2 regions of the Exiguobacterium sp. s150 genome follow, and region 2 is predicted to be linked to the other one. Evidence: riboswitches for the same ligand, from Rfam matches in the RefSeq annotation. Region 2 holds a riboswitch; the other holds the start of a gene.
What was found. Region 2 has a riboswitch for FMN ahead of KNP76_RS02550 (ECF transporter S component). Riboswitches for the same ligand answer to the same signal wherever they lie in the genome.

Region 1 (5,381 bases), on a different contig from region 2:
GCTCGTCGTCTCGCTCGAACTACTGTTCACGATGGTCGCCATCGAGGCGTATCAGCTGTTCGGCTATGTCGGCTTGATGGGGACGTTCTTCGTCTTGTCGCTCTTGAAGATGAGTCTTTCGAAGGCGACGGAGACGGAAGAGACGCAGACGAAGATCGATCAAATCGAACGGTTGAAGGAACAGTTGTACCGCGTCGACAGCGAACCGCTCCTCATCGAGAAGTTTTGGAACGGGATTCGCGAGATCGTCGAGGTCGAGCGTGGCTGGATTCAAGTGAACCGGGAAGGGGTGCGCACGTTCTACGATATGACCGGGCGCGTCGACCACGGCATCCCGGACGCCTACACGCTCGAACGGCATCGGGACGCCTCCGAACCGTACTTCCTCTACGACTCGCTCCATGAATGGCACCCCGAGCTGTTGGCCCATCAGAGCGAGCTCCATCACTCGGCGCTCGGCATCCAGCCGGTGTATAGCCCGACGAACGCCGTCAGCTTCATGGTCTCGACGACGGCGAACGGGGCGTATGAAGAGGCGCTCGCCGTCGAGCTGCATCGTCTGTTGAAGACGCTGTCGTGGTCGCTCGAACGCATTGACGAGCGCGACCGGCTGCAACATGAGAGCCTGACCGACCCGCTCACCGGTCTTCCGAACCAACGGGCACTAAGGCGCTGGACGAAAGAACGGATGAACGATGTCGCCTCGTATCCGTTGTCGGTCTTCTTGATCGACCTCGACCATTTCAAATCGGTCAACGACACGTATGGACACGCGTTCGGCGACGAGGTGTTAATCGAAGCGGGGGCGCTGTTCACACGACTCGTCCGTGGCGGCGACCTCGTCACACGATATGGCGGGGAAGAGTTCGTCTTCGTGTTTCCGCGGATGAACGAGATGTCGGCCTTGTTAACGGCAGAAAAGATCCGTCAAGCGCTCAAGGCCCATCCGTTCGGCACGGAAGGGGTCCGGCTTCAAGTGACAGCGAGTATCGGCATCGAGACGATTCACGAGTTCGACGAGCTCGACACCGTCCTACGAAACGCCGACCGGGCGATGTATGTTGGGGCGAAGTTCAACGGACGCGACCGGGTCGCCCATTATCGGGACACGTCGACGGAACGAATTCAATAAGAAAAGGAGAATCCGCGATGGATTCTCCTTTTTGCATGAATGATGGATTATAATTTCGAACTAAATATTTCAGATTCGACCGCGTGGATGGCAGCCGACCAAGAACCGTAACGGTGTAAAATGGCTTTCGTCGAAGGTTTGTTGTTTCGTTTCGCCCATTCGCGATACGCCTCGAAGGAGAGGGAGAAGCCCATCTCGTGAATCGCTTCCCGGAGCGCGCCGGACAGTTCCGACTTCGAATAGGTGACACTCGCCTCAAGACCGGCTTCGGCGCAGGCGTCGTGCCATGACCCGAACGTCTTGACGATGTGGTAATGGCTCGGGGCCTTTGGATGAAGTTTCCGCCATTCCTGATACTTTTTCAATGTGATGATCGAGCCCATGTCACGCGAATAGAGCGCGAGCGTCTCGATGATGTCATCACGCGTATACTTCGGCATCTTATCCGGAAGATCGACGGTCGTCTCTCCGTGCCATTCGTAACCGGCGATGGCGAGCGCCTCGGCCCATGAGCCGAACTGACGGATAATCGACTCGGGGGACGGCCAGTTTTGTTCCATCGCGAAGCGGCGATAGACGGAGCGGCGCGGACGTTCCTTCAACAAGTCCCCGAGGAGGCGAATGCAGTGGATCATCCTCTGCTGTTCGGTGGACAGGTGATGGGATTTAGTGGATAGCGATTGACTCAATGATGGTTCCTCCTTCCATGGACTCATATCTGAACCGACAATGATGACGAAAAATGCTTCTACAATCATACTATCGGACAGTTTTTCGAAATCATAAGTGGATTTCGTAATTTCTTTGTAACGTTTTAACAGAAGACTAGGTCTAAAGTCAGGTTCAGAATTCGAAAAAAGGGTAACATTTCTATTACAAATTTAATAACAAATGGTTTTAATGTAAACAAAAAGTTTTATAAATGGGTAAAATGTAATAATTTGTACAAAAAAGTACCCAACTGGTCAATGGGGTCATCGCCTTTGCACCAGTTGAGTACCCTTCTATAGTAAATTTAATTTTCAGACTAATCAATAAAAGTTTTTAAAATATATGATTTTTTTCAAAGAGTGGTCAGTGTAAGATAGAGTCTGCTAAAATAGCCGCATTGAGTGAAAAAAGAAAAGAGGAACATTTAATATGACAATCTGGTTATTTTACTTATTGCTCGGTGTGATTCAAGGTTTCACCGAACCGATTCCGATTTCATCGAGCGGGCACTTGGTCATCTTCCAAGAGCTGCTCAACATTCAGTTGCCGGGGCTGTCGTTCGAGATTTTCGTTAACTTCGCCTCGCTCCTCGCCGTGTTGACGATTTATCGGAAAGACGTCGTCCGCCTCGTCGTCAGTCTTTGGACGTTCTTGTTTAAAAAAGATCGTAGCGACGACACGATGGTTGACGTCAAGTTCATCGGGCTGTTGCTCGTGGCGACGGTGCCGGCCGGCGTGCTCGGAGTCGTCTTCGGTGACTGGATCGGCGAGACGCTAAGCGGTGTCGCAACGGTCGGATACACGTTGATTATTACGGGCCTCGCCCTCTGGTTCATCCGCAACATGCGGGGAAGTAAGGGCGACGGCGGAATCACGCTCCGTGATGCCATCTTGATCGGGCTCGCCCAGGCGGCCGCGCTTATCCCGGGCATTAGCCGGTCGGGGGCGACGATCGTCATGGCGCTCCTTCTTGGGATCAAACAAGAGACGGCGCTTCGGTTCTCGTTCTTCATGTTCATCCCGGTCAGTCTCGGCACAATCGTGTTGGACGGACCGGAACTGTTCACGAACCCGGAGACGCGCGAGCTGTTCGGGCCGCTCATCGTAGCGTTCATCGCCTCATACATCTTGACGGCCGTGTCGCTTAAATGGTTCCAACACATCATGGCCAAGGGCGAGCTCAAGTACTTCTCGTTCTATTGCTGGGCGGTCGGGATTCTCGTCGTCCTCTTCTTGGCTTGATTTGAAGCGCTGTTCCTCGGAGTGGCGCTTTTTTTGCACTTTCCTCTTTGCTTTCCGTTCTTTTTTGCGCTAAAGTAAGGGCGTACAAACAAATATTCCTTCGGGGTCGGGTGAAAGTCCCAACCGGCGGTGATAGGCGAACGCCTTAAGTCCGTGACCCGGGCGCACGTGTGCGAACGGTGGATCTAGTGAGACTCTAGAGCCGACAGTATAGTCTGGATGGGAGAAGGAAAATCGACAGGTCCGCGCGACCTGTAGTTCGTCGTACGCTTTTCTGTAAAGAAAACGTTTATTTGGCTTGCCCAAATACGGCTGACACCTCCCACCGAGACCTTGAGGACATGTCCTTCAGGTCTTTTTTGTTTGTACGAAACAAGGAGGGAGATTATGAAACAGTACATGCAACATGCCATTCAATTGGCCAAGTGCGCGGACGGACAGACCGGGGTCAACCCGCTCGTCGGTGCCGTCGTCGTCAAAGACGACCGAATTGTCGGATTTGGTGCTCACTTGAAGGCAGGTGAGCCGCATGCCGAGGTACACGCAATCCAGATGGCCGGGGCGTCTGCGTATGGTTCAACCGTTTATGTCACGCTCGAGCCATGCTCGCATCACGGGAAGACGCCGCCGTGCGCAGACCTCTTAATCGAGTCGGGCGTTCGTCGTGTCGTCATCGCGATGGAAGATCCGAATCCGCTCGTCGCCGGTCGCGGGATTGCCCGGTTGAAGGCAGCGGGAATCGAAGTCGAGGTTGGCCTACTCGAGCGTGAGGCGCGAGCGCTCAATCCTGCATTCCTACGCTCGCTTGAGACGAAGCGCCCGTACGTCATCTTGAAGACGGCGACGAGCCTCGACGGGAAAGTCGCGCTTGAGACAGGTGAGAGCAAATGGGTAACTGGGACAGAAGCCCGACTCGACGTCCATGCGCTACGGGCGAACGTCGACGCGGTGTTGACCGGAATCGGGACCGTCATCGCGGACGACCCGGCGCTCACGGCGCGACTCGAGCGGCCGACCGAACAACCGCTGCGTGTCGTGTTAGACCGAGAGTTGAACGTGCCGCACGCGAGCCAGCTCGTCCGCACGGCGAACGAACTACCAGTGCTCGTCTATACGACGTCCGATGATGTGTCGAGACGTGAGGCACTCGAGTCGCGTGGTGTCGAACTGGCGGACTATACGACGCTCGAACGGGTGCTCGAGGAACTGTACGCCCGCGGCATCGGCCGTCTCCTCGTCGAGGCCGGTCCGACGCTCGTGACGTCGCTCTTAGACGGGGGATACATCGACGAGTGGGTCATGTATCAGTCCCCACGCGTCTTCGGTGGCAAGGCCGGGTTCTATCGCTCGAATCATGACGGACCGCTCGAGGCAATCGAACAATTTGACGTTCGTTCTGTCGAGACGATCGGCAACGATATCAAACTCGTCATGCGAAAGGGGGAGCCCGATGTTCACAGGAATCGTTGAAGAAATCGGTAGCGTCAAAGCGGTGAAACGGAACGGGCCATCGCTTAGGCTCACGCTCACGGGTGACATCGTCTTGCAGGACGTGAAACTCGGGGACAGCATCTCGGTCAACGGGATCTGTCTCACGGTGACGACGTTCGACGAGCGGACGTTCGCAGTCGACGTCATGCCCGAGACGCTCAAAGCGTCGAGCCTTGACGGCGTCCGCCCGGGGACACGTGTGAACTTGGAGCGGGCGATGCCGGCGAACGGACGATTCGGCGGACACTTCGTCTCCGGTCACGTCGACGGGGTCGGGCGCATCGTCAAGAAACGTCCGCTCGCGAACGCGGTGTACGTCGACATCAGCTGCGAGCCGTCGCTTCTCCGGTATATCGTCCCGAAAGGTTCGATCTCGGTCGATGGGACGAGTTTGACGGTGTTCGATGTGACGGAACGCGGCTTCACGCTCTCGCTCATCCCGCACACGTACAGTGAGACGGTGCTCGGGATGAAACAAGCCGGGGACACGGTCAATTTGGAATGTGACATGTTGGCAAAATATATGGAGAAGTTAGTGAATCAAAAACCGATGACGCTCGAATCGTTGGCGTCACAAGGATACGGAAAGGCGGGATGGTGATGTTTGACACGATTGAAGCAGCGATTGAAGACTTGAAGCAAGGTCGCCCAATTATCGTCGTCGATGATGAGGACCGAGAGAACGAGGGGGACTTCGTCGTCCTTGCCGACAAGATGACGGCCGAGACGATGAACTTCCTCATCACGGAAGGGAAAGGGCTCGTCTGCGCCTCGCTCGCTGAAGAAGTCGCCGTCCGGCTCGACT
Region 2 (5,381 bases):
ACGGTGCGTCGAAGTTCATCGAAGTCGACGACTTGATTTGTAACTACGGCTTCGTCTCGTCACTCGGCCCAATCAAGAACTGGGGTATGGAGTTCGAGAAGAACACGATTCGTGTCGACTCACGTATGGAGACGACGGTCGCCGGCATCTTCGCCTGCGGAGACATCGCCACATACGAAGGAAAAGTCAAACTGATCGCGACAGGCTTCGGTGAAGCCCCGATTGCCATCAACCAAGTGAAGCAGCTCGTCGATCCGACGGCGCGTCACCCACAACATTCGACCTCGGTATTTGCCGGGAAATAAGTGATTCGGCCCCTCATCGATTGATGAGAGGCCGTTTTTTCATTTGCGAATCGTTTGGATGATGACCCGGTCGATCCAATCATCAAGTTTCGTGAAAACAAAGCCCGCCTTTTTCGCCTCGGCAATCGACATGTAATAGTCGACGTCCGTGTCGTAAGGCGAAGATTCCCCGTCTTTGATGATATGAACCGGCTTGTCGAGATGCTGACCGATTCGCTCCATGAGCGCCCCCATCGAGATGATCCCCTCGCTCGCCGCATTGAACGGCCCGGTCACGTTCGCCCGGCCGACCCATTCCAAGAAAGCGGCCGCTTCAAAACTTGAGATGAAGCCCATCTTCGCCTCCGGACGATGGAGGACGATCGGCTCTTCCCGGCGAATCGCATCGACGTAAAACTTGAGGCGGTCCGTATAGTCGTCAGGACCGAGCACAATCGGGAGCCGGACGGTCGCGACCGGGAATGAGGCCCGGTTGAAGAAGTACGATTCTGCCTCCCGCTTCCCTTGACCGTAATCGTGCTCGGCATCGAGATGATAGTCGTAATGGAGCGGGTTGAAGTCACTCTCCTTCAGCTCGGCGCCGGGTGCGTACACGGACATCGTCGACGTGAGCACGTACTTCCCGACTTGGTCCATGAACGCATCGGCTGCGATTTTCGCCTGATAGGGCGTGAAACAGATGTTGTCGTACACAAGGTCGTAACGTTCCCGTGACAAGTCTTTCATCGTCGCCACCGATTGACGGTCTCCTTTGATGGAGCGGATGCCTTCCGCCTCCGGCACTTGCAGTTGCCCTCGCGTCACAATCGTCACGTCGTCTCCCGCCTCTGCCAATCGAAGCGCCAGCCGTTTACCAAAATAGCGCGATCCACCGAAAATCAGTACTTTTCTCATCCTCCCTGCCCCCTTTTTCATCCTTCTGTCTCCAATATTCCCGTTCATTTCCTTGGAATAACCTACGAACAAAAAAAGGTCGCAGACGTATGTCTGCAACCTCCCCGTTCAGCAATCTCCTGGTGTCCCGGCGTTCGTCGCCGTCCGGAAACTCGAACCGCAACCGCACGTCGCGATGGCGTTCGGGTTTTTGATCGTGAACCCGCCACCGAGCATCGACTGCTTGTAGTCGATCTCGAGGCCATCGACGACACCGTGGTCGGCTTCGGCGACGATGACGCGGACGCCGTGATGGTCGAACTGGACGTCCTTGTCCGTCTTTTCCTCGTCGAATCCCATCCCGTATGACAGACCGGTACACCCACCGCCTTGTACTTTGATCCGTAAATACTGTCCATCGGGGCGTTCGGTCTGTTTCATCATATCGATGACCTGAAGCGCCGCTGATTCTGTCAAATGAATCATCTGAACTCCTCCTTCATTATCTTAACCTCAAGTCAACTCGCTTGAGATTTTGTGGATTATCTTGTATAACTAAACTGTAACAAAAAAAATTAAATCGTTCCATCTTCGGGGCAGGGTGAAATTCCCGACCGGCGGTATTGAAGACAAGTTCTTCTCAGCCCGTGAGCGAGCAAGGCGTTGCTTGCTGATTTCGTGAGATTCGAAAGCCGACAGTATAGTCTGGATGGGAGAAGATGGCGGCATCCGACCGATATTCGGATGTTTTCTTTGACGTGGTCTTTTCCGCGACGGGAAACATCTATTTCGTATGCGCGTAAACTCTCCCGATTGTTATGATGCAATCGGGTTTTTCTATGCGACGGGTGCCATTCATCAAGGAGCGACAAAAGGAGAGATTTTGATGAAAACAACGCGCAACAAACGATTGACTACACTGGTGACGTTATCGATGCTCGGGGCGATCTCATTCGTACTGATGCTCTTTAACTTCCCGCTGCCTTTCCTACCACCGTTCCTAAAAGTGGACTTCAGTGACATCCCAGCGCTCGTCGCCGGGATCGTCTTCTCGCCACTCGCAGGCGTCGTGGTCGTCGCTCTAAAAAACGTCCTTTATTATGTCTTTAACGGCGGCGGCGTTCCGGTCGGTGAACTTGCAAACTTCTTCGCAGGTGTCGCCTTCATGTATCCGGTCGCTTGGTTCTACCATAAACGTAAAACGAACAAAGCGCTCGCTTCAGGTCTTCTTGCCGGAACGATCACGATGGCGCTCAGCTTGGCAATCTTGAACTATTTACTCATCTTACCGGCATACGCGTTCTTCTTCGGGATGGCTGAGATGGCCGATCCGGCTGTGAAGACGAACCTCGTCCTTTATGGAATCTTGCCGTTCAACCTCATTAAAGCGTTGTTGATTACAGCATTGTTCGTCCCGCTCTTCATTAAATTGAAGCCGTGGATCGAACGCCAGCGCATGCAACTTCAAGCGTAACTGACAAGCACCTAGACCCCGGTCTAGGTGCTTTTTGTATAGGTACGCTATGCTAATGAGAGAATAGGAGGAGATGGATTGAACACGACTGAAGATGTGACCCATTTTTTAGAGACTGATGTGGAACTGATGCGTCTGTTGACAATCGTCGCTTCGCTCGGTTTACCCGATTGGTGGATTTGTGCCGGATACGTGCGGGCAAAAATATGGGATGACGCGCACGGCTACGAAGTACCGACCCCGGCCTTTGCGAACGACTCTTCACACCATCATATTTATCGAGCCCGGATCAATAAAAAGAATTGGCAAGCCACTTGGCCGAGACTCCATGAAGTGGATATACCTCGTCAGGAACGATAAACCCCCACCGTTTCCTGGTCAATTCCTTCTATCGGTCCTAGTCACATATGACAAACCTGACAGAAGAATGCACAAAAGTAACTTAGCTTTGTTACTTTTGTGCGGATAATTTCACTCTATGTAATACTCGAACGTGAACCGGTGTTACTAATTCAATTAATGCCACCTCTACAATTTTTCCAGCTATAGGTTTTACAATATCAGTACAATATTCAAAAGCATTTTTCATCTTTTCTTTAGACAATCTGTTTGCCAGTGTACAGTGCGGAATCCATGAGTCCGGTAAATATAAGGACTCAGCGTTATCATTAAACTCCCCAAATATACGATGATGCTCTAAGTGGAGGCTCCTCAATCCGGATGAGATTGTAGGTGAAAGAAAAAGTGCACTTGATTGAATGAACGTACCCAACGTACTAAATGTTAGATTTACAATCTCCTTCGATTGATAGTAGCTGTCCATCAGTTCGATATACGCCTCAACATTCAAACTACTGTAACTAGCTAATGTTATATGAGGTTGTCGATTCGAGACTTCATATGCATAAGAAGTAATTCCTTCTTGTTTCAAGCCTTCCCATACCTCTTGAATTCGTTTCTCCGTTTGTTCATCAAAAAGCGCTATCATTCCATACATATGTCATTCCTCCCCAAAAAAGAGTGACCACCGAAGTGATCACTCTGAGTATACCGTGTTTGATTAGAGAAGGAGTCCAGCGAGTGTCGCTGACATCAAGTTTGCAAGCGTACCTGCGAGGATCGCAAGGACACCCATCCGTGCGATGTCACCGCGACGGTTTGGCGCCATACCACCAAGACCACCGAGAAGGATCGCGAGCGACGAGATATTGGCGAATCCACAGAGTGCGAACGCCGTCATGGCTTCTGTACGAGCTGAAAGCTCACCTGTGCCAATGATTGGTGCGAACTCAGAGAAGGCAACGAACTCGTTCAAGACAAGTTTTTGTCCAAGGAAGCTACCGAACTGAACCGCATCTGCCCAAGGAACACCGATGACGAATGCGAGTGGAGCAAACACATAACCAAGAATCAATTGAACCGTAAGGTCACCGAATCCGAACAAGCCACCGATTCCACCGAGAATCAAGTTGACGAGTGCAATCAATGAAACGAAGGCAAGAAGCATCGCACCGACGTTCAAGGCGAGGAAGAGACCGTCCGAGGCACCGCGTGCGGCCGCATCGACGAAGTTCGCTGCTTTGTTCTCTTCATCTTCCGCGATTTCGATGTTGTCATCTGGCTCATCCGTCTCAGGAACGATGATTTTCGCGAACATGAGACCTGCTGGAGCAGCCATGAAGCTCGCTGCGAGCAAGTATGAAAGCGGGACACCAAGTTTGGCGTATCCAGCAAGTACCGAACCGGCAACCGAGGCGAGACCACCGACCATGACTGCGAAGAGCTCTGACTGTGTCATCGAAGGAAGATACGGTTTGATGACGAGCGGTGCCTCCGTTTGACCGACGAAGATGTTCGCCGTCGCCGAGAGCGACTCTTTACGTGACGTGCCGAGCGCTTTCGCGAGCGCCGTCCCGAGGATCCGGATGACCCACTGCATGACGCCGATATAATAAAGAAGTGCGATAAGCGAAGACATGAAGACGATAATCGTCAAGACTTGGAATGCGAAGACGAAGTTGTCCCCGCCTACAGCCGTACCGAAGACGAAGCTAATCCCTGCGTTCGCCGTATTCAACACGTTTTGAACCCCTTCCGAGATCCAAAGTAAGACGGCCCGCCCTGCTGAAGTGTAAAGGACCAGGAAGGCGAACAAGAACTGAATCGCGAACGCCGCTAAGACTGTGCGCCACTTGATGGCTTTACGGTTGGTTGAAAAGATGTAAGCGATTCCAATTAGTGCCAGAATACCAACCACACTCATGATTTTCATTGGTGTTGTGCTCCTTTCATATTAAGAAAAGCTATTATTTGTGTCATACCCGAAAAGAGATGTGTCCTACCGTTTGAAACGCTTTCTTTTTTTGATGTTAAACGTCAGACAACCTACATTCGAACCTCTTTGAATATAACAGACCGTTTTTAAAAAAGCAACGGGTCAAAAAGAAAAAAAGTCTGAAGAAACTCCAAACTTTTTACCATGCCATCTCTTCGATTTTTTCATATACGTTCGTCACGAGTTCTTCGGGCGTCTCTCCCGTCACGACTTCTCCATCGACGAGACAAAACAACTCGAGCGCACAGACGCCGCAATAGCCGGTACAACCGTACTCGACGACGTCGAGGTCAGGGTCGCTTTCGAGCTTGGCGCGGGCGATTTGAGAGCCCATCGCTAAGTTCGAGGCACAGAACTCGATGATTGGATTCATCATTGCTTTCACCGTCTTTCT

Region 1: linked by a shared signal. The riboswitch ahead of ribD (bifunctional diaminohydroxyphosphoribosylaminopyrimidine deaminase/5-amino-6-(5-phosphoribosylamino)uracil reductase RibD) and the one ahead of KNP76_RS02550 (ECF transporter S component) in region 2 are both predicted to bind FMN.

What each region holds. Positions count from the first base shown of each region.
Region 1 is NZ_JACSMC010000004.1:103,897-109,277, forward strand. Features, by position in the region: gene KNP76_RS04090 (GGDEF domain-containing protein) at 1-1,132, shown strand, start outside; gene KNP76_RS04095 (homing endonuclease associated repeat-containing protein) at 1,180-1,821, opposite strand; gene KNP76_RS04100 (undecaprenyl-diphosphate phosphatase) at 2,273-3,085, shown strand; FMN riboswitch at 3,178-3,320, shown strand; gene ribD (bifunctional diaminohydroxyphosphoribosylaminopyrimidine deaminase/5-amino-6-(5-phosphoribosylamino)uracil reductase RibD) at 3,473-4,555, shown strand; gene ribE (riboflavin synthase) at 4,536-5,177, shown strand; gene ribB (3,4-dihydroxy-2-butanone-4-phosphate synthase) at 5,177-5,381, shown strand, end outside.
Region 2 is NZ_JACSMC010000002.1:185,375-190,755, reverse strand. Features, by position in the region: gene KNP76_RS02565 (NAD(P)/FAD-dependent oxidoreductase) at 1-305, shown strand, start outside; gene KNP76_RS02560 (NAD-dependent epimerase/dehydratase family protein) at 345-1,199, opposite strand; gene KNP76_RS02555 (HesB/IscA family protein) at 1,308-1,664, opposite strand; FMN riboswitch at 1,762-1,903, shown strand; gene KNP76_RS02550 (ECF transporter S component) at 2,065-2,652, shown strand; partial or broken gene KNP76_RS16015 (nucleotidyltransferase family protein) at 2,782-2,892, shown strand; gene KNP76_RS02540 (2'-5' RNA ligase family protein) at 3,104-3,649, opposite strand; gene KNP76_RS02535 (NupC/NupG family nucleoside CNT transporter) at 3,713-4,924, opposite strand; gene KNP76_RS02530 (YuzB family protein) at 5,127-5,363, opposite strand.